One region of the Flintibacter hominis genome, then DNA from elsewhere that is predicted to be linked to it. Evidence: predicted binding sites of a transcription regulator. Region 1 holds the regulator's gene; each other region holds the start of a gene.
What was found. The regulator Rex, encoded in region 1, represses fermentation and respiration genes when NADH is low (regulators of the CRP and FNR family bind a similar motif). The targets are predictions, from matches to a motif close to ATTGTTAANNNNTTAACAAT.
Positions count from the first base shown of each region.

Region 2: a site for Rex is predicted at 1,023-1,042, ahead of H8S11_RS10580 (acyl-CoA dehydrogenase). Genes of this name have one in related genera too.
Region 3: a site for Rex is predicted at 1,809-1,828, ahead of H8S11_RS12800 (sn-glycerol-1-phosphate dehydrogenase). Genes of this name have one in related genera too.
Region 4: a site for Rex is predicted at 772-791, ahead of gap (type I glyceraldehyde-3-phosphate dehydrogenase). Genes of this name have one in related genera too.

Region 1 is NZ_JACOPO010000003.1:343,379-346,990, reverse strand. It holds gene H8S11_RS06970 (alanine/glycine:cation symporter family protein) at 1-441, shown strand, start outside; gene H8S11_RS06965 (redox-sensing transcriptional repressor Rex) at 613-1,281, shown strand; gene H8S11_RS06960 (S-layer homology domain-containing protein) at 1,278-2,384, shown strand; gene H8S11_RS06955 (hypothetical protein) at 2,477-2,632, shown strand; gene rsxC (electron transport complex subunit RsxC) at 3,072-3,612, shown strand, end outside.
Region 2 is NZ_JACOPO010000007.1:12,456-16,067, forward strand. It holds gene H8S11_RS10575 (3-hydroxyacyl-CoA dehydrogenase family protein) at 1-641, shown strand, start outside; gene H8S11_RS10580 (acyl-CoA dehydrogenase) at 1,172-2,317, shown strand; gene acrB (acryloyl-CoA reductase electron transfer subunit gamma) at 2,336-3,136, shown strand; gene acrA (acryloyl-CoA reductase electron transfer subunit beta) at 3,156-3,612, shown strand, end outside.
Region 3 is NZ_JACOPO010000012.1:16,896-20,507, forward strand. It holds gene H8S11_RS12795 (ABC transporter ATP-binding protein) at 1-406, opposite strand, end outside; gene H8S11_RS12800 (sn-glycerol-1-phosphate dehydrogenase) at 481-1,734, opposite strand; gene H8S11_RS12805 (DeoR/GlpR family DNA-binding transcription regulator) at 1,955-2,710, shown strand; gene H8S11_RS12810 (DeoR/GlpR family DNA-binding transcription regulator) at 2,800-3,561, opposite strand.
Region 4 is NZ_JACOPO010000008.1:49,946-53,557, reverse strand. It holds gene H8S11_RS11265 (dicarboxylate/amino acid:cation symporter) at 1-633, shown strand, start outside; gene gap (type I glyceraldehyde-3-phosphate dehydrogenase) at 949-1,968, shown strand; gene H8S11_RS11255 (hypothetical protein) at 2,015-2,491, opposite strand; gene H8S11_RS11250 (xanthine phosphoribosyltransferase) at 2,922-3,497, shown strand; gene H8S11_RS11245 (BMP family ABC transporter substrate-binding protein) at 3,579-3,612, shown strand, end outside.

The DNA of each region.
Region 1 (3,612 bases):
GATATCAAGGGCGGACTGGAGGGTGCGCCCCTGGTCCAGGCGTCTCTGGCTACTACCTTCGGCGCGGTAGGCCCCTACTTTATCACCTTTGCGCTGCTGCTCTTCGCTTTCACTACCCTGCTGGGCAACTTGTTCTACTGTGAGGGCTGTTTGAACTACATCGCTAACCGCAAGCTGGGAAGCGTGCCGATGACTGTGTTCCGGTTTATCGCTTGCGGGCTGGTCTTTGTAGGGGCCCAGTTGTCCTTTGACTTGGTCTGGGACCTGGCCGATGTGCTCATGGGCATTATGGCCATCATCAACCTGCCGGTCATTGTCATTTTGGGCCGTACAGCTATGCGGGCCCTTCAGGACTACATGGAACAGCGCAGGGCGGGCAAGAACCCTGTATTCAAAGCCTCCATCATCGGCCTGAAGGAAAAAACTGATTTTTGGAACTGAATCTGGCAGGCTTTCTGCCAATAAAAGGCCCAGGGACGACGAATCGTCCCTGGGTCTTTTGAGTCGTAAAAGGATTTGACACAAGGGGGGGCAATCAGGTAAACTATATAAAAACATCATATCCAGTGGCCTCCGCTGTATAGGGGAGGTTGTGCAGATGAGGCGAAAGCTATGAAACGAAATACCCGAGTATCAACGGCGGTGATACGCCGCCTGCCCAGATACTACCGACAGCTCTCAGAGCTTCAGGAGTCCGGCGTTGTCCGGATATCCTCCAATGCCTTAGGGAAATCTATGGGACTGACCGCTTCTCAAATCCGCCAAGATTTGTTCTGCTTCGGTGGTTTTGGGCAGCAGGGCTATGGATATAAGGTGGACAGCCTGAAAGAGGAGATCGGTGATATTTTGGGCATTAATCAGGGCCATACCATTGTGGTGCTGGGGACCGGCAACCTAGGCCGGGCTATCATAGAAAATTTTAAATTTTCCAGTAACGGCTTTCAGCTTTTGGCCGCTTTTGACGTAAATGAGCGGGTGGTGGGGACCAGAATCGCTGGGGTGCCTGTCTATCATGCGGATTCCCTGGAGGCCTTTTTGGGGGAAAACCAAGTGAGCGTAGGCCTGCTGACAGTGCCCATCGCCGCTGCCCAGGAGATGGGGGACCGGCTGGTGGCCGCCGGAGTTCGCGGCATCTGGAATTTTACAAACTATGAGATATCCTGTGTTCGGGATGATGTGGTGGTGGAATCGGTCCATTTTTCTGACAGCCTTTTGGCTCTGAGCTACATGATTACCCAGCGGGAGGATCGGGAGGAAGAGAAGAAGGGGGAGCCACAATGAGAAGGCCTGTGATCGGCCTGCTGTGCGGTGTGATGCTGCTGGGTATGCTGGCCTGCGGCGCTTATGCCCTTTCGGGGGGCGACAGCCTGATCAGCCTCAGCTATCTGACCGGGACTTTTGTGCCAAAGGCTGTGTCTACTGGAAACGAAGCTGCGGAAAAAGCCTTACAGGGCACTTACGAGGAGAGCAAAAAAGGCCTCGATAACCTGCATCAGGGCTATCTGGCGCAACTGGCCGGCGAAGAGAGCGGCGCATACAGCGCCACGCTCCAGGCCAGAGATTGGTCGGATGGCGATGAGATGACACTGACCACTGGGGCTGGAGTCATGTTGATGAACGGAGCCGCCTCCGTTTCTCACGACGGGGCTTTCATAGATGTGACAGACGGAATAGAGCTGGCCTCCGGGGCCCGCCTGACCTCCGGACACCGCTACCTGGTGGGAGAGAATACTGTGGCCAGTGTAACGGTCCTGTCCGGGGCGGCCCAGTTGGGGCTCCAGGGCGTCTATGCCCTGGAAGACGGCAGAGAGGATCCGACGCCCTTCTATGATGTGTGCCAGACGGATTGGTACTACGCTCCCGTAGATTATGTGTACCGAAACACACTGTTTTCTGGGATGGACGAGCACCACTTTGGACCGAGTTCAGCTATGAACCGAGCTATGCTAATGACGGTGCTCTACCAGATGGCTGGAGCGCCGAAAGAGGAACTGGAGCGCGCCAGTGTCACCTTTGCCGACGTGCCGGAGAGTGCCTGGTATGCCCCTTATGTGAAGTGGGGCGCGGAGCAGGGAATTACAGCTGGAACAGGAGCAGACACCTTCAGCCCGGAGCAGCAAGTGACCCGCCAGCAGGTGGCGGCGCTGCTGTACAGCTTCACCACGAGTTACCTTGGGCTGGAAGCGGCTGAGGGGGCCGACCTGTCCGGGTATCAGGACCTGGGGCAGGCCAGCGACTGGGCTCATAATGCCCTGTCCTGGGCTGTGGCGGAGGGAATCATCAGCAGTTCTTCTGCCGACAGCCTGACGCTCAGTCCACAAAAGAGTGCTAACCGGGCTGAAGTGGCCACGATGCTGCGTGCCTTCGCGGAAAAAATTATCTGACATAGGCAGAACCCATCCGCCCCCTCCGCATATGATGAGATTGAGAGCGGCAAACAGCCCCTCTCAGAACTTCATATCAGGAGGTACTTCAAATGGGGTGCTGCAATAACGGTTGGGGCGGCGGAGGCTGCCTGTGGATCATCATTCTGATCATCATCCTGTTCTGCTGCGGCGGCTGGGGCAATAGCTGTGGCTGCAACAATGGCTGTGGCTGTAACAATAACAACGGCTGCGGCTGTGGCTGCTGACCAGGCGATCCAGATTGATTGGGAGGCGCGGACCTGAGAGGGCCCGCGCCTTTTTTATGGTCAACGCGGACAAGCCTGTGCCTGGGGTGCGGCTATGGAAGAGAAGAAATGCCGGTGGGGTGAAATCCTTTGGGAGAGGGGGAAGAATGCTCGGGAAACAGGTCGTTTTTTTCGAAATCAATCTTGCAATTTTTCCATAAAAGGTGTATGATAAAGCCCGCAAGCAGAACCGACGGACTTGTTTTACAGGAGAAACGGGGTCCGGCGGGTTTTGTCGTGCGTCCGCTGAACTCGGACGCCGCGGGGCATGGGTATGATAGAGGGGCGGGGTCCCCCAGTGGTTTCCAGTTCCTGTCAGGAGGGAAGAGGGGGACCGTATAAAATGCGTGTCCAGGCTCCACAGTTCCAGCGATTGCAGTATAGGGAGGTCGAAATCTGAATGAGTAAATTTCTCAAACGTTCCGCGCAAGGTGCGGGAGTCCCTCATGAAAAAAGGACTTCCAACCTTGAAACGGTAGTGATGCCGCTGCCGTCTAAGATCGTTCTGTCCATGGGACAGCACATTGGCGCTCCGGCTGCCCCCGCCGTGGCCAAGGGCGATCAGGTGTATGTAGGTACCGTGGTAGGCAAGGCCGGAGGCTTCGTGTCCAGCGACATCCACTCCGGCGTATCCGGCACCGTGGACAGCATCGTCACCATTACCGCTCCCAATGGCGCGGCCCAGACCGCCGTGGTCATCATTCCAGACGGGGAGCAGAAGGTGGACCCCGCCGTGGCGCCCCCAGTGGTGACAGACCTAAAGTCTTTCCAGGACGCCATCCGGGCCAGTGGCCTGGTTGGACTGGGCGGAGCCGGCTTCCCCACTGCGGTCAAGCTGGCGCCTAAGAATCTGGATGAGATCGACACTCTGGTGATCAATGGCGCTGAGTGTGAGCCGTACATCACTTCTGACAACCGCTGCCTGATCGAGGACACCCACT
Region 2 (3,612 bases), on a different contig from region 1:
ACGTTCTGATCCCCCAGACCCATGAGGAGGCCGCCGACGCCGATCTGGTCATTGAGTGCGTCAAGGAGGAGATGGCCACCAAGAAGGAGCTTCTGAACGAGCTGGACGGCTTCTGCAAGCCCGAAACTGTCTTTGCCTCCAACACCTCCTCTCTGTCCATCACCGAGATGGGCAACGGCCTGAAGCACCCCGTCATCGGAATGCACTTCTTCAACCCCGTGCCCTCCATGAAGCTGGTGGAGATCATCCGCGGCGCCAACACCACCCAGGAGACCTTTGATTTCATTTACAAGCTGTCCCAGGACATCGGCAAGGACCCCGTCGAGGTGGCCGAGGCCCCCGGCTTTGTGGTCAACAAGATCCTGATCCCCATGATCAACGAGGCCATCGGCCTAGTTGAGACCGGCGTCGCCTCTGTGGCCGACATCGACAAGGCCATGCAGCTGGGCGCCAATCATCCGATGGGCCCCCTGGCTCTGGGCGACTTCATCGGTCTGGACGTGTGTCTGGCCATTATGGACACCCTGTTTGCCGAAACCGGCGACCCCAAGTACCGCCCCGCCCTTCTGCTGAAGAAGATGGTCCGCGGCGGCCTGCTGGGCAAGAAGTCCGGCAAGGGCTTCTACGATTACAGCAAGTAAATCGCCCCATCCAGCTGCCCCCTCCCAAGCCGGAGGGGGCAGTTTTATATGTCAAAAAAAGAGCGGCACTTCGGGCCTTCTTTTCCGGAGGCACCTTCTCCGCCCCCCAATCCAGCCGGACCACGGGCCGGCCCCCCGGCGCCCTGAAAGGGCAGCGAAATCGCAGCCGGTCAACATACGCCAATCTTTTAGGCAACTTCCGCATATTTTCCCGTTTCCGACAAATCCGATATGGAAAAACTGTTAAATTTGCCAGATATGTCCCCCTTGCTTTACCCCTGAAAAACAGCTATAATCTGGGTTGTAAGTGGATTTTAGCCGTGTTTGATATGGTTCGCAACGCCAGGATCCTTTCCTGTGTTGCGCTTTTTTCCGGTTTTTATTGTTAAATTTCTAACAATATTCGTCAAACGCGGCGTCCCGACCATGTATCGTCTGCCCCCGGGGCCGGCTCTCTCCGGTCAAGAAAGGCGCGCCTCCCGGGCGTTTAAGGATGATTGCAAAGTAATTTAAACTAGGAGGACTAAAAAATGGATTTTCATCTGTCGAAAGAACAAGAGATGGTCCGCAAGATGTACCGCGAGTTCGCCGAGAACGAGGTCAAGCCCTTGGCTGAGGAAATCGACGAGGAAGAGCGCTTCCCTATGGAAACCGTAGAGAAGATGGGCAAGTTGGGCATGCTGGGCATCTACTTCCCCAAGGAGTACGGCGGAGCCGGCGGCGATGTGCTGTCCTACGCCATGTGCGTTGAGGAGCTGGCCAAGGTGTGCGGCACCACTGCCGTCATCGTGTCCGCCCATACCTCTCTGTGCTGCGCCCCCATCTTTGAGCACGGCACTGAGGAGCAGAAGATGAAGTACCTGCCTGACCTGCTCTCCGGCAAGAAGATCGGCGCCTTCGGTCTGACCGAGCCCAACGCCGGTACCGACGCCTCCGGCCAGCAGACCACCGCCGTAAAGAATGAGAACGGCGACTATGTGCTCAACGGCTCCAAGTGCTTCATCACCAACGGCACCGTAGCCGAAACTCTGGTGGTCTTCGCTATGACCGACAAGACTCTGGGCAACCACGGCATCTCCGCCTTCATCGTGGAGAAGAACTTCCCCGGCTTCTCTGTGGGCAAGCACGAGAAGAAGATGGGTATCCGCGGCTCCTCCACCTGCGACCTGATCTTTGAGGACTGCGTCGTGCCCAAGGAGAACCTGCTGGGCAAGGAAGGCCAGGGCTTCAAGATCGCCATGCAGACCCTGGACGGCGGCCGTATCGGCATCGCCGCGCAGGCTCTGGGCCTGGGCGAGGGCGCTGTGAACGAGGCTGTCAAGTACACCCAGGAGCGCGTGCAGTTCAAGAAGCGTCTGTCCCAGTTCCAGAACACCCAGTTCCAGCTGGCCGATATGCACACCCGGATGCAGGCCGCTCAGTACCTGGTGTACGCCGCCGCCGTGAAGAAGCAGAACCACGAGCCCTACGGCATGGATTCCGCTATGGCCAAGCTGTTCGCCGCTGAGGCCGCTTCCGACGTGACCCGCCGCGCCGTCCAGCTGTTCGGCGGCTACGGCTACACCCGTGAGTACCCCGTGGAGCGCATGATGCGCGACGCCAAGATCACCGAGATCTACGAGGGTACTTCCGAGGTCCAGCGCATGGTCATCTCCCGTGCTCTGGGTGTGAAATAAGTTAGGAGGCAGATCGAAATGAAAATCATTGTTTGTGTCAAGCAGGTCCCCGATACCTCCGGTAAGGTGGCCGTCAATCCCGATGGTACTCTGAACCGCGCCTCCATGGCCGCTATCACCAACCCCGACGACCTGAACGCCGTCGAGGCCGCTCTGACTTTGAAGGAGCAGACCGGCGCCGAGGTCGTGATCGTCTCTATGGGTCCTCCTCCCGCCGAGTCCATGCTGCGTGAGGTCATGGCCCGCGGCGCTGACCGCGCCGTTCTGGTGTCCGCCCGTGAGTTCGGTGGCTCCGATACCTACGCCACCTCCCAGATCCTGGCCGCCGCCATCAACAAGATCGGCGTCGAGGACGAGGATATCGTGCTGTGCGGCCGTCAGGCCATCGACGGCGATACCGCCCAGGTCGGCCCCCAGATCGCTGAGAAGCTGCATCTGCCCCAGGTTTCCTACGCCGCCGAGATTACCAAGGAGGGCGACACCATCACCGTCAAGCGGATGCTGGAGGACGGCTATATGACCATCAAGGTCAAGACCCCCTGCCTGATCACCTGCATCAAGGAGCTGAACGCTCCCCGTTACATGAGCGTGGGCGGCATCTACGAGTGCTACTCCAAGCCCTATGAAATCTTTGACTACAACACCCTGAAGGACGATTCCCTCATCGATCCTACCACCATCGGTCTGAAGGGCTCCCCCACCAACATCTTCAAGTCCTTCACTCCCCCTCAGAAGGGCGTGGGCATGATGCTGGAGGGCGCCGACAAGGCCACCTGCGACAAGCTGGCCGGCATTCTGGCCGCCAAGCACCTGATCTGATAGAAGGGAGATTAAGAATATGTCTAACTACAACAGTGCTGCCATCGAAGAATTCAAGGGCGGCGTTTGGGTATTCTGCGAGCAGCGTCAGGGCAAAATGATGCCCACCTCCTTCGAGCTGATCTCCGAGGGCCGCAAGCTGGCCGACGAGCTGGGCGAGAAGCTGTACGGCCTTCTGCTGGGCCACGAGATCGAGGGTATCGCCAAGGAGCTGGGCGGCTACGGCGCTGACGGCGTGTATGTCTGCGACCACCCCCTGCTGGCCAACTACACCACTGACGGCTACACCAAGGTCATCTGCGACGTGATCCAGGAGTACAAGCCTGAGGTCATGCTGATCGGTGCCACCAACATTGGCCGCGATCTGGGCCCCCGCTGCGCCGCCCGTCTGCACACCGGCCTGTGCGCCGACTGTACTCACCTGGACATCGACGTGCCCAAGTACAAGGACTTCCTGCGCTCCGCCTCCACTCTGG
Region 3 (3,612 bases), on a different contig from region 1:
ACAGACGTTCCGGCAGGCGGTCGGCATACTGGTCAATCTGCATCAGCTTCATGAACTCGTCGGTTTTGGAGGCAATTTCAGCTTTTGGGAGCTTTTTGTTCTTCAGACCGAACTCCACATTTTTACGCACAGTCATGTGGGGGAAGATGGCGTAGTTTTGAAACACCATGCCAATGTTGCGTTTAGCGGGATCCAGGTCATTGATGCGTCGATCGCTGAAATAGAAGTCTCCTCCCTCGATGGAGTTAAAACCGGCGATCATCCGAAGCAGGGTGGTTTTACCACAGCCAGAGGGCCCCAGCAGAGTGAAGAATTCTCCCTCCTTGATATCTAGGTTCAGGTCAGGGATTATCACATTCTCCCCGTACTTCTTTAAGGCGTGCTTGATCGAAATGGTCACACTCACAGTACATTCTCCTCTCAAATACACACATGGCCGGCAGGCGGTCTGCTTTTTGTCTGTATCTGCTTTTTTATCTTTTAATGGCGGATTATCCGCCGGACGCGCATAAAAGTGAGCCGGTTCCGGATCAGAGGGGAGGCCTCCAAAATCAGTTCCAGAGCCGCTTCAGGGACGCCCAGGTCAGACAGGGAGGCACTTGCCTTCAGGTCCGTTAAAAACTGATGGATCTGAGCGGCGGGAGGGATTTTCGCAATGATTTGCCGTATCTGAGGCCACTGCTGTATCAGCCGCTCCGGCGTTACCTGGGCCAGACAGTCATGGAGGTTTTCCTCCCGGCAGGCGGAGAAAAGCCTGGGGCCAAACACTTCCATCAGCCGCTCATCTGACACAGGGGCATAGGGCAGCGCCAGTGAGGCGATGTTCTCTATCTGGGATAGGCGCTGATATTCCTGAGCGATGAGAAGCGTGCCGACGCCAACCTTCTCTCCGTGGAGAGCGCTGCTATGAGTGCGCAGGGCCGCTGGCTCCACCTCGATGAAATGGGATACATGGTGTTCCGCTCCAGAGGCAGGGCGGGAGGTGCCAATCATCTGCATGGCAAGTCCGCTCATCAAAAGCCCGTAGACTACCGCCTCGTAAGCGGCGGAGCCGCCGCTGCGCAGGTCGCGGCATCTGGTCCAAATGCTGTCAACAGCATCCTCCATAATTTGATAGATGACTGGGCAAAGCTTTTCTCCAGTGAGGAGATGGGAGATGCGCCAATCAGTCAAAGCAATGAATTTGCCCAGCATATCGCCAATCCCGCTTGCGGTGAGCCACCAGGGGGCGGCGGAGATCACATCAAGATCGGCCACGACAAGGAGCGGTGCCTGACAGGGTATCGTTTTTTTATATCCATGCCAAGTCATGGCCGCCACATTGGAGCAGAAACCATCGCAACTGGCGGCGGTAGGGATAGAAATGAATGGAATACCCCGCTCCGTCGAGCAATAGCGGGTGATATCGTGGACAGTACCCCCGCCAATGGCCAGCATCACTTGAATATCTGGTTCCAGACGAGCTAACACGCTGGCGGTAGAGTTCTCATCGGCATGGAGCCCAGAGGGGGATAGGATGATTTCCTGCTCCGCTCTAGGGTGTATGGAATTTGGGATGGCGCGGTAAGTATTTTCATCGTAGACCGCACAACGCTTTCCAACAACGGGAATGCTGGAAAGAATTTCCTCCAGATGGAAAAGAGCCCCTTCCTGAATGACACATATCTGGGTCGCAAGGAGGTGTTCCCCGCCGCAAGAGCAGGGTCCGCTCAAATGGTTGGCGTCTATTTTCACATTTCAGGACCTCCTGGGTATTCGAACAGAAACGAAAGGGAAACAAGACAAGCGCATTGACTTCAACATTTCCTTTTGTTAATATATAAACAAAAGGGAGGAAAATGGCTCGTGATTTGTACATATTTTATAGCCACTATAATAACTGAAGTGAGCATTTCTGTCAACAGTGTTAATATAGAACAATAAAAAATCATTTTCGCTCATGGAGAAGGGGACTATGCTGAAAGAAGAACGACATCAAAAACTACTAAAGGTCCTGGCAGAGAAGGAATTTGCCACGGTAGAGGAACTGAGCAAAAGCCTTTTGGTTAGTATGCCTACTATCCGGCGTGATCTGACTGAGCTGGCCCGCCGAAAGCTGATCATTCGCAATCACGGCGGAGCTATGCACATTCCGACGGAGAATGTGATAGCTCCGGTGGACTTCCGAAAGAGCGTCAACTACAAGAAAAAGAATCTTTTGGCCCGGGAGGCCGTAAAATTTGCTCTTAACAATATGGTGGTCTTTCTCGACGGTTCCACCACTGCTTCTTATCTGTGCGACTATTTAAAAGGGCGTCCTGATATCATTGTCATTACCAACAGCTTGACGACTGGCGCCCATTTGAAAAGCCTGGGCCTGCGAACCTACTGCCTTGGGGGCGAGGTAATCGGAAGCTCCTCCTCTGTGGGGGGGGCCATGGCCATTGAAACAGCCGCGAACTTTAATATCGACGTAATGTTCTTCTCAGCATCAGGAGTAAATGAGAAGGGAATGATCGTGGATACCTCAGAGAAAGAAACGGAGTTGAGGGCTTTCCTGCTGAAAAACGCGGCGGTCAGCGTGTTTCTATGCGATGGGAGTAAATTTGGCCACTCAGCGGTATATAATATCGCGTCTCTATCAGAGATAGACTATATGATTACCGACAGCCCGGTGCCAGAATCTTATCCTTCCCCCAAAAAGGAAATAATCTTAGTTGAGGAGAAGTGAACAGGCAGAAGGGCGGATCAAGCGCGTTTTGAGACAAAAAAGGCGGTGGAGCTGGAACACCTGTCCGGGTGATCCGCTCCGCCGCCTGTTTATGTTCCGTCCTGAGAGGCGACCAGGATGCCCCGACGGGGCAATGGGTAGGCGGGGGGGAGCGGGGAATCGGTGACCATATAGTCCACCTGATCTAAAGAAGCGACCCGAAAAATGGATCCCTTGCCAAATTTGCTCCCATCACACAAAAAGACGCTTGTGATCGGCCGGCGAAGAAGGTGGCGGCGCAGAAGCGTTTCCTCCTCAGAGGGATCAACAATGGCCCCTTTGGGCTCTACACCATAACAGGAGAAAAAAAGCATATCAATATGAAAGCGGTCCAAAGAGTCATAGGATATCTTGCCCCCGGCCGCAGTAGAACTGCCAAAAAAGCGGCCGCCAGTATAATAGGTTCGGATCCCCCTCTGTGTAAGTTGTACCGCGGCGGAAACCCCGTTTGTGAGTACAGTCAGATCCAAACTGGGACTGAAGCAGTCAATGAGATAGCCAGTGGTGGAGGAGGCGTCCAAAAAGAGAAAGGTATGTGGGCGGACTAGCTCCATGGCCCGGTGGGCGATGGCGGCTTTGGCCTTGGCGTGGATGGTCCGGCGGATATCCAGCGGCATACTGGTCCTGTCAGCGGAGATGCGCATTGCCCCGCCATTGCCACGGATAATCAACATCTGTTCTTCCAGCTCCCTTAAGTCTCGATAGACCGTGGGGGGACTGATAAAGAAGTGGCGGCTCAGGGTATCTACGGTGACAAAGCTGTGGTCATTTAAGAAATCCAGGATGTTTAGCAGCCGGTCCTTTCTCGACATAATCATTTCCTCTTGAACATTTGTGATTGTTTTTGCTTTTTTGCGCCGGTC
Region 4 (3,612 bases), on a different contig from region 1:
TGTCCGGTCATCGTGGAAAACGGCCCGGAGATCCTAGCATCCCTAGTGGCGGTGCTGCTGGTGGCCTATGTGGGGTATATCCTCCATGCCGTCCTGGTCTATTCCCTGACCGTGGGTACCTTGGGGGGAGTGTCCCCTCTCAAATTCTTTGCTTACATGGCCCCGGCTATGATGATGGCCTTTTCCTCCGCGTCTTCAGTAGGGACGCTGCCCTTTACGCTGGAGTGTTCCGAGCGGCTGGGGGCCCGGCGTGAGGTGGCCTCCTTTGTCCTGCCCCTGGGGGCCACCATCAATATGGACGGTACCGCCATCTACCAGGGCGTCTGTGCCATCTTTATCGCCACGGCCTTCGGCATTGATTTGAGCCTGGGACAAATGGTCACCATAGTGCTCACCGCTACCCTCGCCTCTATCGGTACCGCCGGCGTACCAGGGGCGGGCATGGTCATGCTGGCCATGGTTCTTCAAAGCGTCAATATCCCCATCGAAGGTATCGCTCTGGTGGCCGGGATCGACCGGATCTTCGATATGGGCCGTACTACAGTGAACATCACTGGCGATGCCGCTTGTGCGGTCATCGTGTCCAAGATGGAGGACCGTAAGACCGCCAAGACGCAGGGCGCGGTCCGCTGATTTTCTCCGCGTTGTGCCTGGAGAGGCGGTGAGGGCCGCCCGATCCACAAAGCTGGCGCGTCAATGGAACAATAAGAGGGAGCCCCTCCTTTGGGAGAGGCTCCCTCTTACTTTTTAAACAAGCCGGAAAAGAATTTGATTTTTATTTAAATAATAATTATATTATTCTATAATAGAATTAAGCAACAAAAATATTTATTTAGAAAAAACTTATTTAATTATATAGACAAATTGGAAAAGAGATATATAATGAAAGCTATACTAAATATATATTTTTTAGTATTTATTGAAAAGTAAAATGGAGGATGATGTAAAATGGGTATTCCAGTTGGGATCAATGGATTCGGACGGATTGGAAGGGTTGTACTCCGAATCATCTTGGAGCGAGGGGACGGCTTTGACCTGCGCGGCATCAATTTGCGTAAGGCTGACCTGGACTACATGGAGTACATGGTGAAGTATGATTCAGTGTTTCACACCTTTCAGGGGACGGTGGAGCATGATGGCCGCGACCTGATTGTAAACGGACGCAGGATCCGGGTATTCAGTCAAAGCGACGCGGGGCAGATCCCATGGAGCGAGTGCGGCGCACAGTACATCGTAGAATCCACCGGGGCCTTTAACTCCCAAGAGCTGGCCTCCCTCCATTTTCAGGGCGGGGCAAAAAAAGTGGTCATTACCGCTCCGGCCAAAGATGAAATGACGCCCACCTTTGTCATGGGCGTCAACCACTGGAATTATAGCGCGGATATGGATGTAGTATCCAACGCCTCCTGCACGACAAATTGTCTTGCGCCTCTGACTAAGGTCATCCAAGACAATTTTGGGATAGAGCAGGCCCTTATGTCTACCATCCATGCCTCCACAGCCAAGCAGAAGGCGGTAGACGCCAGAGCAGGGCGTGATTGGAGGACAGGCCGCTCTGTCATTGGCAACATCATTCCCTCCACGACCGGGGCGGCCAAGGCGGTGGGCCTGGTCATTCCGGAGCTGAAGGGCAAAATGACCGGGATGTCCTTCCGTGTCCCGACCAATGATGTATCCGTGGTGGACCTGACCGCCCGCTTGGTGACACCCACCACCTATGAGGAGATATGCCATGCTGTCCATGTGGCCGCCCAGGGCCCCATGAAGGGAATCCTATCCTATACCAGAGATCAGATCGTGTCCTCCGATATCATTGGCAATCCCCACACCTCCATTTTGGACGAAACCGCGGGTATCATGCTGGATGACCGCTTTGTCAAGCTGATCGCTTGGTATGATAACGAGTGGGGGTACTCCAATAAAGTGCTGGACCTGATTTCCCATATGTACCGCGTGGACCGTTCCTAAAAGGAGAGCCGTCTGCCGGGAAACCAGCAGGCGGCTCTTTTTTGTTTTACTCGTCTGCGGTCGTTCTGGTACGCCAGGCGATCTCAGATTCCAAGTCGCTTTTCAGCTTGTTGTTCTCCGCCACCAGATCGTCGTAGTGCCGGCTTTGGACATAGTATTTGACAAACTCAAAAGTGGCCTCCTGGAATTCCTCCTCGCTATAAGAGGGGAGGAGGGAGCCGTTGACTCGCTTTAGGCCCTGGACGGAAATGAGGACCAGACGGCGGTTCTTTTCAGACAGGCGGGCCAGCTTCAGGGTGTCAGGAATCTCCAGACCCAGGCCGTAGGCCTCGTTCACCAGTTCCAGCAGCCGGCGCTGTTCCGGCTTGGCCGATACGATGACCCCGTATTTTTGGAATAGGTCCTTTAGATAATCTACCGATACCAGTTCTCTGGTAATGGTCCCTTTGCCAATGCCGGAGAACATTGTATTTGACAGGGAAAAGCTGACATAAACCTCATTTCCAGTTTTCGGATAACCCATGGACGTTTCCTCCTATACTTTAAATAAAATAGACTGGGGTGAAAGGGGCTGTGTATAGTTTTATTATAGTTCAGGTTGCATTAAATATCAAGAAGATTTTAAAAAAAATTGTGCAGGATTACCGACTAAAAAAAGATGCTGCACTTGGTTACGTCGGCTGGAACTTTGTCAGCCTGTATTTCAAGCGGTACCGTATTGCCCCGTTTTCTCCTGTGGAACGGGACGGTCGGGGCAAAAGAAGGCGTGGTTGGTGAAAAAGGACGAAAGCTGGGGAGAAACAGAGAAAAAATTGTGGAAGGCGCAAGAGAAAAAATTTAAAAAAGGGATTGCAGGGGACGAAAATTTTTTGTAGAATGAATGTATATCAAGAAGTAGCGTGGCCCGTATTTTCGGGCCACTGTCATTTTCGAGGAAAGGACGGGGACTGGAAATGGAGCTTCTCAAGCAGCGGATCCGTCAGGACGGGATCGTGAAGGGGAACGATGTGCTGAAGGTGGACAGTTTTCTGAACCATCAGATGGATATTGCCCTTTTTGAGGAGATCGGCAAAGAATTCCAGCGCCGGTTCGCCAACTGCGGCGTGAACAAGATTTTGACCATCGAGGCCTCCGGCATCGGGATCGCTTGTATCACGGCGCAGTTTTTTCACTGTCCGGTGATTTTTGCCAAAAAGACCCAGACCAAAAATATTGACGGCGAGGTCTTTGCCACCCAGGTGGAGTCTTTTACTCACGGCCGGATCTATCAGGTCATCGTGTCCAAAAAGTTTCTAGGCCCCCAGGACAAGGTGCTTATCGTTGACGACTTTTTAGCCAACGGCGCCGCCCTGGAGGGACTGATCGACATAGTGGCGCAGTCCGGGGCACAGCTGGCCGGGGCGGGGATCGTCATTGAAAAGGCGTTCCAGCCCGGTGGAGACCGGCTCCGCGCCCAGGGCGTGCGGGTGGAGTCCCTGGCCAGAGTCAAGGCTATGAGTGAGGAAAACGGTGTGGAGTTCGCGGATTAAAGCCGGAGCCATCCGGTTTTAATATATGTACCATCCGAGGAATGAAAAGAGCAACCAAAAACTAAGGAGGATAACACAACGATGAAGAAGATCCTTGCGGCGGCTATGGCAATGG